4 regions of the Peribacillus sp. TH14 genome follow, and region 2 is predicted to be linked to each of the others. Evidence: riboswitches for the same ligand, from Rfam matches in the RefSeq annotation. Region 2 holds a riboswitch; each other region holds the start of a gene.
The links. A riboswitch is a leader RNA that binds a small molecule or an ion and turns the genes downstream of it on or off. The one in region 2 is predicted to bind S-adenosylmethionine.
Positions count from the first base shown of each region.

Region 1 (4,046 bases), 240 kb from region 2:
AGGGAGCAGGCCTTGAATTTTATGGTTTGGTTTCTTATTTCATCCAATCTGGTTTTCCGAAGCCTGCAAACTTGCTATCGATTACTTCTTCAAACTTGTCTGATTCAACTACTGATTTAATATCCTTAGCAAATTGTGCATCTGCATCTTTTGTATTCACAGCAACAACATTACGATACATATCCGGCATGTTTTCTAAAACAAGGGCATCTTGGAGATCCATTTTTGCTGCAAGAGCGAAGTTACCTGGGACCGCTGATAGGTCAACGCTGTCTGTTGCACGCGGCAATTGAGCCGATTCTAATGGTTTGAATTGAATGTTTTTTGGGTTCTTTGTTACATCTTTTTCCGATATTTTTAAGGGATCGACATCTGGCTTGACTTCAATTAAATCTTCATCTACTAGGACTTTAAGTGCACGTGCAAGGTTAACTGGATCGTTCGGTAGGGCTAGTGATGTACCATCTTTAATGTCTTTCAACGATTTATATTTGTTCGAGTATATACCCATTGGTGCTGTCGGTACAATAACAAGGTCAGAAAGCTCTAAATCATTTTCTTTAGCGAAGTTATCCATATACACTTTGTGCTGGAAAAGGTTGGCGTCGATTGAATTGTTACCAAGTGATTTATTTGGCTGGATATAGTCAGTGAATTCAACGATTTCTATTTTGTAGCCAAGATCTTCTAGGCCTGGCTTGATGGCCTCTTTTACCATATCCGCGTAAGGACCGGTAGTTGCTCCGATTTTCAATTCTTTTTTGTCTTCAGTTTTTGGGGAAGCATTATCGCTTCCGCAAGCTGCCAAGCCAAGGGCTAGTGCGCAAACAGATAATAAAGAAGCTATTTTTTTCATTGGAAATTCCTCCTGTAATATGTTGTATTAAATCATTGTTAAAATGACTGATTCTATCGTTTATTTACTAAGTATGAGGCCTTGTCACCAACCATTTGAATGATTTGTACAAGGCAGATTAACACGACGATTGTCGTGATCATGACTGTGTTGTCATAACGGTAATAGCCGTACCGAATGGCCAGGTCACCAATTCCGCCCCCACCGATTGTCCCAGCCATCGCTGAGTAACCGATAAGTGAAATGGTCGTTAACGTCAACCCTTGAATGATTCCCGGTTTTGCCTCAGGAAGAAGTACATCCTTAATGATCATCCATGGAGTGGCACCTACAGCAATTGCAGCTTCAATCACACCTTTATCTATTTCGCGTAATGCCGATTCAACGATTCTTGCAAAAAAAGGTATCGCGGATACAGATAGGGAAACAGAAGCCGCTCTTGGCCCTATCGTTGATCCAGTAAGCAAATCCGTTAAAGGAAGGAGGGCGACTAAGAGAATGATAAACGGGATTGAACGGACAATATTGACAGCGAAACCGAGAGATCGATTCACGACGTTATTTTCAAAGATTAAATTCTTGGTCGTTGTAAACAGCAATACTCCAAGTGGCAAACCAATTAGAAGGGCTACCGCAAGGGAGATTCCAACCATATAGATTGTTTCGAGAAAGGCTTTATTAAGGTCAGGTAAAATATTGACGACGGAATCAAACAGTGACATGTTTCAACACCTCCACAGAACTGGTCCGATTTGTTATATATTCCAGTGCCGATTGAACTTCAGCAGCCTCACCAATTAATTCAATGATTAAGATTCCTAATGGAACATCCTGAATATATTCAATTTTGCCGTGCAAGATATTTCCCTTTACTGAATACTTTTGTAGAGCATCGGAAAGAATCGATTCACCGGCGGTGGGCCCTTCAAATTGAATTTGAATAATCGTTCCTTTGCTTTCCTCAATTAAGTGTGAGGGAAGCTCAAAATCCAATACACTGCTGATGAATTGCTTCGTCAACTGCTGCTTTGGTTGTGAAAATATCTCATAAACAGATCCTTCTTCGATAATCCTGCCATCCTGCATGACAGCGACTCGATGGCATAGTTCTTTGACTACTTCCATTTCATGGGTAATCAATACTATAGTGATACCAAGTTCCCGACTAATCTTTTTTAATAACTGTAAAATCGCTTTTGTTGTTGTTGGATCAAGGGCAGAAGTCGCTTCATCACATAATAGTACAGTAGGGTTATTGGCTAAGGCTCGCGCTATGCCGACCCGTTGCTTTTGACCTCCGCTGAGCTGGGCCGGATAGACATCCTTTTTATCACTAAGCCCAACTATGTCCAGCAGTTCTAGAACGCGACTTTTGATGACACCCTTTGATTTGTGTGCGGCTTTCAAGGCGAAAGCAACATTTTCAAAAACGGTTTTGGAACTGACTAAGGAAAAGTGCTGAAATATCATACCGATTTTTTGTCGTTGTTTTCGAAGCTCTTTGCCTGATAAAGACGTTAAGTCAATCCCGTCAATAATGATTTTTCCTTTTGTCGGACGTTCAAGCAAATTTAAGCAGCGTATTAATGAGCTTTTTCCGGCTCCGCTGTAGCCAACAATCCCATAAACTTCACCAGTCTGAATTGTCAAAGATACGTTATCCACTCCGACAACTCGGGTATTTTTCGATATGTATTCCTTTCGGACTGATCGGATTTCAATCATGAGCCTTCCCCCTTAAACATAAAAAACTGCCTCTATCATTCAGAAAGAGGCAGCGAAATTATTTCGTCTTATCTTTCAGAATGTAATCATTCTGCAGGAAGTAGCACCGTTCCCGATTGGGGCGGTTGCCGGACATCACAGGGCCTGTTCCCTCAGTCACTCTTGATAAGTAAATTATTATTTTGGAATATTACAAGTTTTCTAATATAATCTATATTATTTGTAAATTCACATATTGTCAATCGTTTCTGTAATTTTAGAATAACTTTCTGGTGATTTAATTAATTTTTTTATGGTAAATCTAGAATTGGATAATCATACCTTTTGGAATCGGGGTATTGTCACCATTGATCGTTAATGGTCGGAAAGCCATACTTTTTTATGATATTTGTAAGATAGGCTTCGTTCTTTTTAGCAGCTTGTCGATTTTTTTTAATAATTACGTGAAGTTTTTGTCAGGAAAGTATTGTTTCAAAGTCTGTATCATGAATGCTTTAGCTTTTTTATCAACCAAGGTAATATTGACAGTTATTCAGCGTTAATGATTAGCCGTGAATTTTTTTATCGTCCAAACTTAAATAGGGAGTACCCTTTATTAACAACTTCCTTTTAACCGAAGCCAGATTTTTGCTGTTTCTTTTCTTAGTTGCATAATAGAATACCTTAAATCAATGACTATGGTTTCAAACAGTGCCTTGATTCTACCGGAAAATATACAATGGGTCTTTGCTAGGAAAAATACTATTTGCTTGTCAAAAGTATGGGGGGATATTACATTTATTGTAATGAACAAGGGGGAAATAGGATATTAAACTATTTTTATACAATTGATGAGGAGGGAAGCCATGCTAGAGATTAAGACGATAAATGATGTGGTTTGTGTACAAGGGACCCCTGAAGGAATAAAGTCGGGGATGAGTGTATATGTTTTTTTAATAGACGGCCTCTTGATTGATACGGGAGCCCAAATTTTATTGGAAGAACTTATCCCTTTCTATGAATCAGCCGACTTCGATTTAGTGGCGCTAACGCATTATCATGAGGACCATACTGGCGGTGCTTCCTGGATACAGGAACATAGAAAAGTTCCAATTTATATTCATCCGATGTCGATTGATGTATGTGCGAAGGATGCTGAATATCCTGATTATCGCAAAACTTTTTGGGGAAGGAGAGATGGCTTCAAAGCTGAGCCGTTGGGGAGGACTGTTCATTCCCGTACCCAAACGTGGGAGCCAATCTTTACCCCAGGTCATGCTAAGGACCATATGGTGTATTTGAATCACAGTAATGGCATGCTGTTTTCAGGTGACCTATTCGTTACACCGAAAACGAAGCTTGTTTTACGGGAAGAATCTGTCCCTGTTATCATCGATTCTATAAATAGATTACTTCAATATGATTTTGGAGAGGTTTTTTGTTGTCATGCCGGTCATGTCCCTAATGGGAAGGAAATGTTTCAAAG
Region 1 covers NZ_JAEKEK010000001.1:765,848-769,893, reverse strand. Annotated here, with positions in the region: gene JFU50_RS03900 (MetQ/NlpA family ABC transporter substrate-binding protein) at 35-856, opposite strand; gene JFU50_RS03895 (methionine ABC transporter permease) at 910-1,578, opposite strand; gene JFU50_RS03890 (methionine ABC transporter ATP-binding protein) at 1,565-2,581, opposite strand; SAM riboswitch class I at 2,647-2,753, opposite strand; gene JFU50_RS03885 (MBL fold metallo-hydrolase) at 3,427-4,046, shown strand, end outside.
Region 1: another riboswitch for S-adenosylmethionine. It lies ahead of JFU50_RS03890 (methionine ABC transporter ATP-binding protein); the one in region 2 lies ahead of JFU50_RS02695 (Fur-regulated basic protein FbpA).

Region 2 (4,046 bases):
TTTGTCGCTGAAATCTATACGTAGCCAAATGGGGATTGTTTCTCAGGATATCATTTTATTCAATGGTTCAATCCGCGATAACATCGTTTATGGAAAACTTGATGCAACAGATGATGAAATCACTGAATCGGCTAAAGCAGCCAATGCTCATGACTTTATCAGGGCCTTTCCGAATGGTTATCATTCTCAAATTGGAGAGCGAGGCGTCAAACTTTCAGGAGGACAAAAGCAACGAATCGCCATTGCTAGGGCACTTTTGAAGAATCCACAAATCATCATTCTCGATGAAGCGACAGCAGCATTAGATACGGAATCCGAGCATTTAATCCAGGAAGCATTGTCACGTTTATTAGTAAATCGGACTTCAATTGTCATTGCGCATAGATTATCAACCGTTCAAAATGCTGACCAAATAATCGTTCTTGAAAAAGGCAGTGTCCATGAAAAAGGAACGCATAAACAGTTATTGACAAGTAACGGCAGATATAGGCAGCTTCATGACTTGCAATTCCCTCAATTGAAGGCGGCTATTACATAACAACTGCACAACCGCCTTCAATGAAACAGGTCCGATTTATATATAATAAGCCATGTGTACAGAAGTATTGCTTCTGTGCACTTTTATTGAATTTATTTGAAATCATAGCTCTCTAAAATCCGATTGGTTATGAGCTGATACCCTTTTTCATTTGGATGAATTTTATCACTGAAATACTCTTTTTTCTTTTTATTTTCAAATAAATCATTAGTAGGGATAAATATCATTCTTTTATCCTCTTCTACTACCTCGTTTACTGATTGGTTATAATCATGAACGTGCTTTTCAAGTCGTTGATCATCTTTTTTTGGATTATACAGCCCAACTACAAGTATATCCGCTTTTTTGTTTTTCTTTAATAGTGTAGAAAGAATCTTATTTAGATGGTCGATATACTCTCGTTTACCATCATTTATTTTTTGATCACTTATTTTTTTCAAGTTACCTCCATTACTGTTAATCAAGTCGTTTGTTCCAATATAAACAATAAACGTGTCGGCTTTGTCCAATTTCGTGTTAATTTGATTATCTTCAAGCTGATCAATGACACCATCTGTTTCCTGGCCTTTAATACCGTAATTCCAAAAACGGACTTTTTTTTCAGAATCAGGGTTATTCAATTCATCCTCCAGACCTTCTACATAACCTTCCCCATCCTTATCTCCTTTTCCATAGGTTAACGAATCTCCAAAAGCCATCACATCTTCCGACTCTGAAGCCTGAAACTTATATGCAACAAAACAAATAACTAGTACAATTACAAATAAACCTACTATTTTTTTCATTTGTTTCTCCTTATGTTATGTATTTACTATGAAGTATTTTATCTTGTAATTACCCCAAAAATGAACATACTTAACATGAAAAAAATGAATTGTCAGATAAACTGTAAAAAGTGTATGATACAATAAAAGCATTCAATGGAACGGATTTTCGTCAACCTCCTTTTATTCATAAATAGGGTGGGAATCCCATGTTTCTGGAGATTGTATACATAATAAGGATAGGAGTTAAAATGATGGATCAGTATATAGATTTTAGGGATGCAGAACTAACAGATTTACCAAGAGTAGTCGAAATATATAATTCGACTATTGCTTCAAGGATGGTCACTGCAGATACAGAACCTGTTTCAGTGCAATCGAGGCTTAAATGGTTTGAGGAACATCATTCAGAAAAACGACCGCTTTATATTATTACATTCGAAGGGAAAACTGCTGGATGGATGAGTTTTCAATCTTTCTATGGTAGGCCAGCCTATGATTCCACTGCCGAGATCAGCATATATATTGATGATTATTTCCGGGGAAAAGGAATTGGACAAATTTCGATTCAAAAGGCAATTGAAGTGAGTCCAAAATTAGGAGTTAAGACACTACTTGGTTTTATATTTGCTCACAATACACCGAGCATAAGACTGTTTTCTAAATTTGGTTTTGAAGAATGGGCGCATTTACCTCAAGTTGCCGAGCTAGATGGTATTGAACGGGATTTAGTAATCCTTGGTAAGCGTGTTAATATTTGAATTTCATTATTTAAAAGCTATTGCCTTCATTCAGCAGTAGCCTTTTTTAGTTTAAATGAAGGAATCTATTTTAAAGTCACTGACGAAATTTAAAAATCACTATAAACTTTCTTAAGCAAAAAATATTCTGATTTTCTTTTATTTGGTATAGCATTTAACAGCGAATCCAATTCTTGACTTGCTTGAACAGTTAGAAGGCTTGTAAAACCATAATCAGCTGCCAATTTAATCATTTCCCGTCTCTTTTCTTCTATTCTTTCTACGGTTATCTGTGGGGGCATCTATAGTCACTTCCTATTTATTCAATTTTCTTACACTTTTTATGATAAAGAAATAAATAGTTAAAATCAACCATATATGGAAATCAAAATGTGTTATTCCACAAAATAAATGTGACAAAAAGCCTATTCTATTCCCTGTTTGTGTCTTTTTTGTGACATTTTATATTCTTGACAAATATAAAAAAGCATTCACTCATGTACACTGCGAATGCTTTAATAATATTCATCAGATTAAATAATATTTTAAGATAGTAAAGTATTTTAAGAACTCTTACTATGTCATCCACTCTGAAGGAGACTCGATATTAGGTCTATTTATAACAATCTTATATTCATCTTCAAGCACTTTTAAAGGAACATCATAAAGATGTCTTTCATCAGAGGTTTTATAAACTCCATTCGCTAATAACTCTTCAATCAGCAATGCCTTCCTCTGTTCAATTCTCTTAAATAATTCTGCCATGTAAATGGCTCCTTTCCTTGTCTTCATCAGCCCGCCTTCATATGAGCTAAATTGTAGTAACAGGTATCATTTTCACCAAATTATATCTTTTCTATTATGTCACTAAACGTTATTTCACAAAAATAAAAGCCTCTTCTAATTCAAGAAGAGGCTTACAGTAGTCCGTTCGGCTCTTCTTATCTTCCAAGCGTATGCTTGTTGGATGTAGCACAGTTCCCAAAATGGGTCTGCTGCCGAGGTTTCTTTGGGCCAAGTCCCTCCACCTCTCTGGATAAGAATTCAATATATAAATGATGTAGACATGATTTTATCCCAATATTCTTCAAAAGTCAATCACATGGTTCTCCCTTTTTTTGATAGGTATTCTCTATAGACCCCATTCAAATTGGGTTGCAATTTCCTGGCTTTCTGATATGATGTCAGTAATTACATACATTCACACCACTAGGGGAGTCTTTTTAAGACTGAGATGGAATTTGTTCCGGACCCTTTGAACCTGAACCGGATCATACCGGCGGAGGGAAGTGGATGATATCGTCTTTAAACACATGACTTTATCCATCTGCCCCGCTCCGTATTTCAGGAGCGGTTTTTTTTTCAGATGGAAAAGGTGAATAATTAGACTGCTAGGGGAGCACTTTTGCTGAGAATCAAACCCTTTGCACCTGATCTGGTCATACCAGCGGAGGGAAGCAGGCTGTAAGAAGGAATTTGCTTCTTCCTCGGTAACAGCCGCTTTCTTTCAGAGAGCGGTTTTTTTGTTTATCAGATAGTGTATGCATACTTTACAATTTTAGTAAATTTTAAATTTCAAGGAGGATGTACCATGGAGAATACAAAATTAGAAACCTTCAGTGATAGACTTCATGAACGGGCAAAAGGAATCTGGAAAAGGAACCATACACATCCCTTTGTTCAGGCGATTGGAGATGGGACGCTTTCAGAAAAGAAATTTGCCTATTACCTAAAGCAGGACTATATCTATCTTATGGATTATTCCAAACTCTTTGCGTTAGGAGTCATCAAAGCTCATAATCTCGAAACCATGGCTAAGTTTGCAAGTATTTTGAATGAAACCCTTCAAGTAGAAATGGATATCCATCGACATTATGCTTTGGAATTCGGAATCAGCTCAATCGAATTGGAAAATACAGAACCTACTCCAACCACTCTAGCTTATACGGGTTACATGCTAAATGCAGCCCAAAATGGGACTTTGGCCGACCTGATTGCCTGCCT
Region 2 covers NZ_JAEKEK010000001.1:523,647-527,692, forward strand. Annotated here, with positions in the region: gene JFU50_RS02675 (ABC transporter ATP-binding protein) at 1-538, shown strand, start outside; gene JFU50_RS02680 (DUF459 domain-containing protein) at 631-1,323, opposite strand; gene JFU50_RS02685 (GNAT family N-acetyltransferase) at 1,557-2,063, shown strand; gene JFU50_RS02690 (aspartyl-phosphate phosphatase Spo0E family protein) at 2,153-2,344, opposite strand; gene JFU50_RS02695 (Fur-regulated basic protein FbpA) at 2,619-2,834, opposite strand; SAM riboswitch class I at 2,981-3,085, opposite strand; TPP riboswitch at 3,244-3,347, shown strand; TPP riboswitch at 3,426-3,515, shown strand; gene tenA (thiaminase II) at 3,634-4,046, shown strand, end outside.

Region 3 (4,046 bases), 2.6 Mb from region 2:
GCATAACAGGATAATTCATACTTTCAAAACCAAAAGTGATAAATCCTGCAGTCCCAATAACATAAAACAATAATCCCATAGACATAGACTTCTTTGGTCCAAAAACATCTAAACAAACACCTGAAAACCAAGAAGAAAGAGCTATAGAAATTCCGTATACAGTAAAAATGGCCGCTGACTGCTGAACAGTCAATCCATTGTCAACTAAGAAAGGGCTTAACCAGCCAGCTTCAAGTCCGTCTCCCATCATAAAGAGCATAACACCTAAAAAACCCCAGCTTAAACTTTTAGGTATTCCAATTCTATCTAACATATATATCTCTCTTTTCTATCTTATTTGGATTTAAGCTATATTGGTCTTTGAAAAAGAACTGTTGAGCTTGTTTCCACTCCTCATACTTCCATTCATCGTAACTAGCCTCATTTGTAATCGCTTTGATATCGCCTGATAATACACTGTTTACCCCTAATGTCTTATTGCAGATAACGGCAGATCCGACAACGGATGCCTGATTGAACCCTTGATGAATGCGCACTTCTTTTTGAAGGAGATTAGCTACAAATTTCGTTAACGTTTCACTTTGAAAACCACCTCCACAAGCCCATACATATGGCAAATCGTAAGGAATCACTTCGCATAATTTGTCGAAATGCCATTTGACTGTACAAGCAATTTCCCATAGAGCTGAAGCTACAAAATGAGCACGGGTTAAGTTTTCTTCTAATGGTGTATTAAAAATGAAGCCACCTTTTTTCGTCGCATTTTTCTCATCTGTCAGATACATGCCTAACGTTGATACACAATCAATCGTCGTAAGCTTACTCATTTCCTCTTCCATTAGTTGATAACTCTCATTTGGGTAGAAAATATTTTTTAATTTCTGATAATTAAGCCCAGTTATTCCTGGGTTTGTTTCTAACAGCCATTGATTTTTATTCGTATGGGCATTTGTCCATGCTCTTCGTTTAGAATCCACACTATATTCATCAGTAATATGGCAAATAGGGGTGGTCGTTCCAGATACGATGATGACATCACCTTTTTCGGCAAACGTGCTTGCGATAGCCAGCTGTGTATCACCGCCTCCTACTACGATTAAAACCTTTTCGTCCAATCCCAGCATCTGAGCCATATTCGGTGTAATTTCACCAAGGATCGAACCAGACGATTTTAATTCGGGTAACAAGTCTACCGATATCCCGAATTGTTCACACAACTCCTCTGACCATTCTTGTTTCTGAACATCATATAGCAGTGTTTCGGTCGCTTGTGATGGCTCATAGACGAGCACGTCACTTAATTTATAGGCAACCCACTCACTGATGCTTGTAAAGTATTTAATTTTATCCCATAATTGCGGCTGCCTCTTTTGCAGGGCGACCAGCTTTAAAGCTGAAAACAATGCAGAGGGTAATCTACCTGCCCTTTCATAAATAAAAGGTTGATTTGAAAACTCCTTTTCCCATTCGCGGCCTCTATTATCAATATTAGGTAACCCGATAAACGAGTGCCCATCCTGATCCTGCAAAACAATTCCTTGCCGTTGACTAGTGGACGTTATTGCCTTGATTGAAATGTGCTGAGCTTTAGCCATCGCCTTTTTTGCTAATTGAATAAGCTGTTTCCAAAGTAATTCAGGTGAAAAGTATCGACTATCAGGATAAAGAGGTTCAATTTCATATTGTATATCCTCTCTCTCAATAGAGACGACTTCACCTGTTGTCTCAACGATAGCCACTCTTGCATTTCCAGTACCGATATCAAATACTAAATAACCTTCTTTTATAGCCATTTTTTTCACTCTTCTTTCTTATGACTTAACTTCTAGATTTTTTCTGTTATATAGAGTTGGAATCTGAAGAGTATGTTGTGTTGTCCACTTTGTTAACGCTTGGTTCATTATTGAGACGTGATGATCCTCAACCTCATAACTTGCGCCGGCAAGATGAGGAGTAGCTAATACATTGGGCAATTTAATTAATTCATAGTCACTTTGTTCAGGCGGCTCTTGATAAAACACATCTAATATCGCCCCCCTAATCTTTTGTGCTTTTAATACTTGTACAAGCGCATCTCTTTCAACCACGACAGCCCTTGACATATTTACAAAGATTGCCTCTTCTTTCATCAGTCCCAAAAAGTGTTCATTGATCATCCCGATCGTTTCCTCTGTTCTAGGGAGGTGTATGGATACCACATCACTTGTCGAAAAAACGTCTTCTAAAGAAGCCCGAACATGATTAGGATTATCACTCTCTACATAAGGGTCATAGTATTTTATCGAACATTGAAAACTTTCAAGAACCGCTGCAATTCGCTGGCCCACGGCCCCAAACCCCACCATTCCAATTGTTTTCCCAAAAATTTCATTTCCTTTAAACTTTAAATAGGCTTGGAGATAGTCTTCATTCCATTTTTCCTCCTTCAACCATTGATTGGAAGGAATGGTATGCCTTAAAAATGTAAGGAGATTACCGACAAATAATTCTGCAACAGCCTGAGCATTACGTGCTGGAGTGAAAAAGACGGGAAGTCCCCTTTTTGTTGCACCTTCCACATCAACATTAGAAGGCATGCCACGACACACACCCACAAATCTCAATTCAGGTACTTCAGCGAATACTTTTTCTGTTACTTGATCTAACTCAGTAATTAACCCCTCCGCCTTAGACTCTTTTAATAAAGAGATCAACTCTACTTCGTTATAGGCCCTTCCATTTTCCTTCCAAGGTTGATAGGTAGCCTTTCCAAATAACTCATTTAATTCCTTGATGCCCGCTTCGTTATATGGTGCTGTTACTAGAATGTTCATTTTTACATCTCTCTCCTTTTGTGTAACGACTTTACATGTCAGTAACTCACTTCTTAAAAATAAAAAAATCTCTTCCCGCTAAGACGGAAAGAGATAATTACTTCATAATATCGTTCTCACAACAATAAAATAAAAGGCCACTCTTTCTATCTTTCAAGCTTCGCTTGCTGGAATTGGCACAATAATGTTGCCGAGGCTTCAAAGGGCCAGTCCCTCCACCTCTCTTGATAGAAATTTTACAATATTATATTGGTTTAACTATTTTTTCAATTAATAGAATATACCAAATATAATGAATTTCAAAACGGAAGTCAATATTTATTTGAACTTTCTAAATATTCTCTCCGTATGATATAATCTATGAATCATTTTTTTCATGAAAGGATACTGACATGCAATCATATAAAGATATAGAAAATGGTGTAGTCCTTTCAGTCTGTTCTCTTGATTGCCCAGACCAATGTGGTTTACTTGTACACAAAGAGGATGGAAAAATCAAGAAAATTAGTGGTGACCCAAATCATCCAGTGACGAAAGGGAATATTTGCAACAAGGTTCGGAATATGGGTGAACGGATTTATGATAGCAAGAGAATTAAGACACCTTTAAAACGCGTGGGAAAAAAAGGTGAGGGGAATTTCGCCATTATTAGTTGGGAAGAAGCGATCGATACGATCACAAATCATTGGAAAAATCTTATTTCAGAGGAAGGGGCACAAACCATTCTTCCTTACAGTTTCTATGGGAATATGGGGAAACTCGCTGCAGAAGGAATGGATCGCCGTTTTTTTAACCGCCTCGGATCAAGTCAACTTGACCGGACCATCTGTTCAGTTGCTGGCTCAACAGGCTACCGCTACACAATGGGGGGGAGCTACGGTACAGACCCAGAAGAGATGACCGAAACTAAGTTATTCATCTTTTGGGGAATCAATGCTGTAAGTACAAATATGCATCAAGTAACAATCGCACAAAAAGCAAAAAAATCAGGAGCTAAAGTCATTGTTATTGACGTTCATAAAAATCAAACCGGACGAATGGCCGATTGGTTCATTCCCATTCTCCCAGGGACTGATGGTGCACTAGCATTAGGAATCATGCATATACTCTATAAAGAAAAGCTAGTGGATCGATCGTTTTTAGAGGAATATACGATTGGCTATGAAGAGCTAGAAGATCATCTTGAGCAATATCAGCCACACATGGTTTCTGACATAACAGGCGTTCCCGTAG
Region 3 covers NZ_JAEKEK010000001.1:3,162,297-3,166,342, reverse strand. Annotated here, with positions in the region: gene JFU50_RS15365 (MFS transporter) at 1-313, opposite strand, end outside; gene JFU50_RS15360 (FGGY-family carbohydrate kinase) at 303-1,793, opposite strand; gene JFU50_RS15355 (2-hydroxyacid dehydrogenase) at 1,812-2,813, opposite strand; SAM riboswitch class I at 2,957-3,047, opposite strand; gene JFU50_RS15350 (molybdopterin oxidoreductase family protein) at 3,206-4,046, shown strand, end outside.
Region 3: another riboswitch for S-adenosylmethionine. It lies ahead of JFU50_RS15355 (2-hydroxyacid dehydrogenase); the one in region 2 lies ahead of JFU50_RS02695 (Fur-regulated basic protein FbpA).

Region 4 (4,046 bases), 260 kb from region 2:
GTCTTTGTGCGTATATTTCAGCTAAGGTCTTGAACTCTACTATATCTATAAAATCTATTCCTGCACAAGTACCACTTCATCATGTCCACATTTAGAGCAGTTCATGATGTGTGGACATTGACCTTTTTGGAGCGATTGCGGGTATCCATCGTTTTGCTTAAGCGTATCTATATCCATGTATGCACTGTATGAATCAGCATAATCCATGAATTTCCCTTTATCATCAAGATCACTGCCACATTCCGGGCAATTCACATGAATTTTTCTGAGGCCGTTGCAAAGCGGGCATAAAGCCATTGTATTCCCTCCTGTTCTAGAAACTTATATACTCAGTATTTGTTTATTCTATTATTTTAACACCTTAAAACACCCTCCCTAAAAACAGCGGGAGGGTGATCATAGGCAATTATTTATTAACCATGTTAGCAGGATCTACCCATGCTTTAAATTCATCATCAGTCAAGAATTCCAATTTCAACGCTGCTTCTTTTAATGTAGAGTTGTCTTTGAATGCAGTTTTGGCAATTTTAGCTGCTTTTTCATAACCGATATGTGGGTTCAATGCTGTTACTAGCATAAGAGAACGGTCAACATTTTCTTTGATTTTATCTTCATTCGCTGTGATGCCTACTGCACAATTATTGTTGAAAGAGTGAATGCCTTCTGTCAATAATTTAACAGTTTGTAGGAAGTTATAAATGATAACTGGTTTGAATACGTTCAATTCGAAGTTACCTTGGCTTGCTGCAAAGCCGATTGTTGCATCGTTACCAACAATTTGTGTCGCAATCATTGTCAACGCTTCACTTTGTGTAGGATTTACTTTACCTGGCATGATAGAGCTGCCTGGCTCGTTTTCAGGAATAGCGATTTCACCGATTCCGCTTCTTGGGCCGCTTGCCAGCCATCTAACATCGTTCGCAATTTTCATTAAGTCCGCTGCTAATGCTTTTAATGCGCCATGAGCGTAAACAATTTCGTTATGACTTGTTAATGCATGGAACTTATTATCCGATGTTACGAAAGAATGTCCTGTATCCGCCGCTATTTGTTTTGCAGAAAGTCCTGGAAATTCTTTTTTCGTATTGATCCCAGTACCTACAGCTGTACCGCCTAGTGCTAGATTCAATAGTTTTTGACTGCTTTCTTCAATCATCACTAAGTCTTTATCAAGCATCGCTTTCCAACCAGAGATTTCTTGGCCTAAAGTTAGTGGTGTTGCATCTTGAAGATGTGTACGTCCAATTTTCACAAGATCCCAGAATTCTTTTTCTTTTGCTGCAAAAGTATCACGAAGTACTTTAATTGCCGGTACTAATTTTTCAGCAACTTCCATATAGGCTGCAATATGCATAGCCGTTGGGAATGTGTCATTAGAGCTTTGCGCCTTGTTGACATCATCATTTGGGTGAAGGGTTTCGGACTCACCGTTTTCTTTTAACCATTCATTCCCTTTGTTAGCGACCACTTCATTCACATTCATATTACTTTGAGTGCCACTGCCTGTTTGCCAGACCACAAGGGGGAAATGTTCATCAAGTGTACCTTCTAGAATTTCGCCACAAATTTTAACGATGGCATTCTTTTTCACTTCAGAAAGATCACCAAGGTCATAGTTCACTTTAGCTGCCGCTTGCTTTACATATGCAAAAGCACGGACTAATTCAATCGGCATTTTTTCATTACCAATTTTGAAGTTGTTACGGCTTCTCTCGGTTTGTGCTCCCCAATACTTATCAGCAGGAACTTTCACTTCACCCATCGTATCTCGTTCGATTCTGTATTCCATGTGTTCTCCTCCTATGTTTGCACTATCCACCGAAAACCTTATGTATATGAAATGAATAATGACATATTATTAATTCTTCTCTCTATACATTGTACAAACTTTATTATTTTAAAGCAAAGAAACAGAACAAAACCTTCCCTATATTTCAGAAAATCCATTTAATTAAACAAAGTCTTTTAAAGTATCTCAACACCTTATACCATCGCGTTTTCCACAATATTTAGGGGTTTTTCATTGGACCAATCATGTTTTGACAACGCTAGTCCTAATTAACCAATAAAGAATTATCGAGCAATATTTTCCCAGAATGTTCTTGACAGCACTTTATATATATAGTAAATTCAAAAGAAATTGAATAATCTAAACTCTTATCGAGAGAGGTATAGGGAATGGCCCGATGACACCTCAGCAACCTTCATTTGTTTCAAACCAATGAAAAGGTGCTAATTCCACAAGTTTGTGAACTTGGAAGATAAGAAGAATGACTCGTCCATACTTAACCAAGTCTTCTTCTTAAAGAAGACTTTTTTTTATTTTATAAAACACAAAGGAGCAGTGAAAACTATGTATAAAACAGAAACATATCTTGCTCAACTAGGTAATCGCAGTGAAACGGCGACAGGAACAGTCAATCCGCCGGTTTACTTTTCGACAGCTTTCCGCCACGAAGGAATTGGCCAATCAACTGGATTCGATTACACAAGGACAGGTAATCCAACACGTCAACTTTTGGAACAATCCATCGCCAACCTTGAAAGAGGTGACCAAGGATATGCTTGCAGTTCAGGAATGGCGGCCATTTCTACCATACTAGCCTTATTTAAATCAGGTGATGCATGGATAGTCAGCGAAGATCTATATGGTGGTACATATCGTTTGCTAGAACAAGGTTTTAAAAAATGGGGCTTACAGTGTGACTATGTAAACACTTGTTGTTTAGAGGATATCGAAAAAGCTATTACTCCTCAAACAAAAGCCATCTTTATCGAAACTCCCACTAACCCTCTTATGCAGCAAACAGATATTAGCGCTGTTGCCGCACTTGCCAAACAATTTAATTTACTGTTGATTGTTGACAACACTTTTTATACGCCGCTTCTGCAGCAGCCTATCCTGCTTGGAGCCGATATTGTAATCCATAGCGCAACGAAGTATCTCGGTGGTCATAATGATGTTCTTGCTGGACTAATCGTGGCTAAAGGTGCAGAATTATGTGATTCGATTGCCTTCCATCATAATGGAACAGGAGCGGTGTTGAGTCCATTTGATTCATGGCTGTTAATGCGCGGAATGAAAACCCTGGCACTGCGGATGGAACGTCATGAAAAGAACGCCAAAATCCTTGTAGATTATTTATCAGAACATGAATGTGTAACGGACGTCCTGTATCCCGGCAGAGGTGGTATGATTTCTTTCCGGATAATTGACGAAGCAGCGGTCAATCCATTTTTACAATCACTTTCATTAATTTCATTTGCAGAAAGTCTTGGAGGCGTTGAAAGCTTCATCACCTATCCTGCTACACAAACACATGCCGATATCCCTCTTGAAGTTAGAACTGCTAATGGGGTTTGTAATCGACTTCTACGCTTCTCGGTTGGCATCGAAGACAGCGACGATTTAATTCAAGACCTCCAGCAAGCATTTGCACATGTAAAAAGGGAGGCACTACGATGACAAATCATGATTTCAGTTTTGAAACCAAATTACTTCATAACCAGCATAAATTCGATCCGACAACAGGCGGTGTGAGCGTCCCTATTCAGCACGCTTCCACTTTCCATCAAACTGATATCGATACATTCGGCAAGTACGATTACAGCAGGAGCGGAAATCCAACACGGGAAGCACTTGAAGATATCATTGCCGAGCTTGAAGATGGTACTCGCGGCTTTGCCTTTTCTTCAGGTATGGCAGCCATTTCAACAGCATTCCTTCTGCTTTCTGCTGGCGACCATATCGTCATCTCAGAAGATGTGTATGGCGGTACGTTCCGGATGGTTACAAGCGTGTTGACCCGCTTCAACATCGAGCATACTTTCGTTGATATGACGGACCTCGAAAGCGTTAAAGCGGCCGTTCAACCTAATACGAGAGCGATATACATTGAAACACCTTCAAATCCATTGCTTAAGGTGACTGATATTAAAGCCGTTTGTGATATCGCAAAAAAAGTCGGCGCATTGAGTTTTGTCGACAATACATTCTTGACACCAGCTCTGCAAAAACCGCTGAACTTAGGGGCGGATGTTGTCCT
Region 4 covers NZ_JAEKEK010000001.1:780,716-784,761, forward strand. Annotated here, with positions in the region: gene JFU50_RS03950 (hypothetical protein) at 55-297, opposite strand; gene fumC (class II fumarate hydratase) at 407-1,789, opposite strand; SAM riboswitch class I at 2,155-2,268, shown strand; gene JFU50_RS03960 (methionine biosynthesis PLP-dependent protein) at 2,354-3,466, shown strand; gene metC (cystathionine beta-lyase) at 3,463-4,046, shown strand, end outside.
Region 4: another riboswitch for S-adenosylmethionine. It lies ahead of JFU50_RS03960 (methionine biosynthesis PLP-dependent protein); the one in region 2 lies ahead of JFU50_RS02695 (Fur-regulated basic protein FbpA).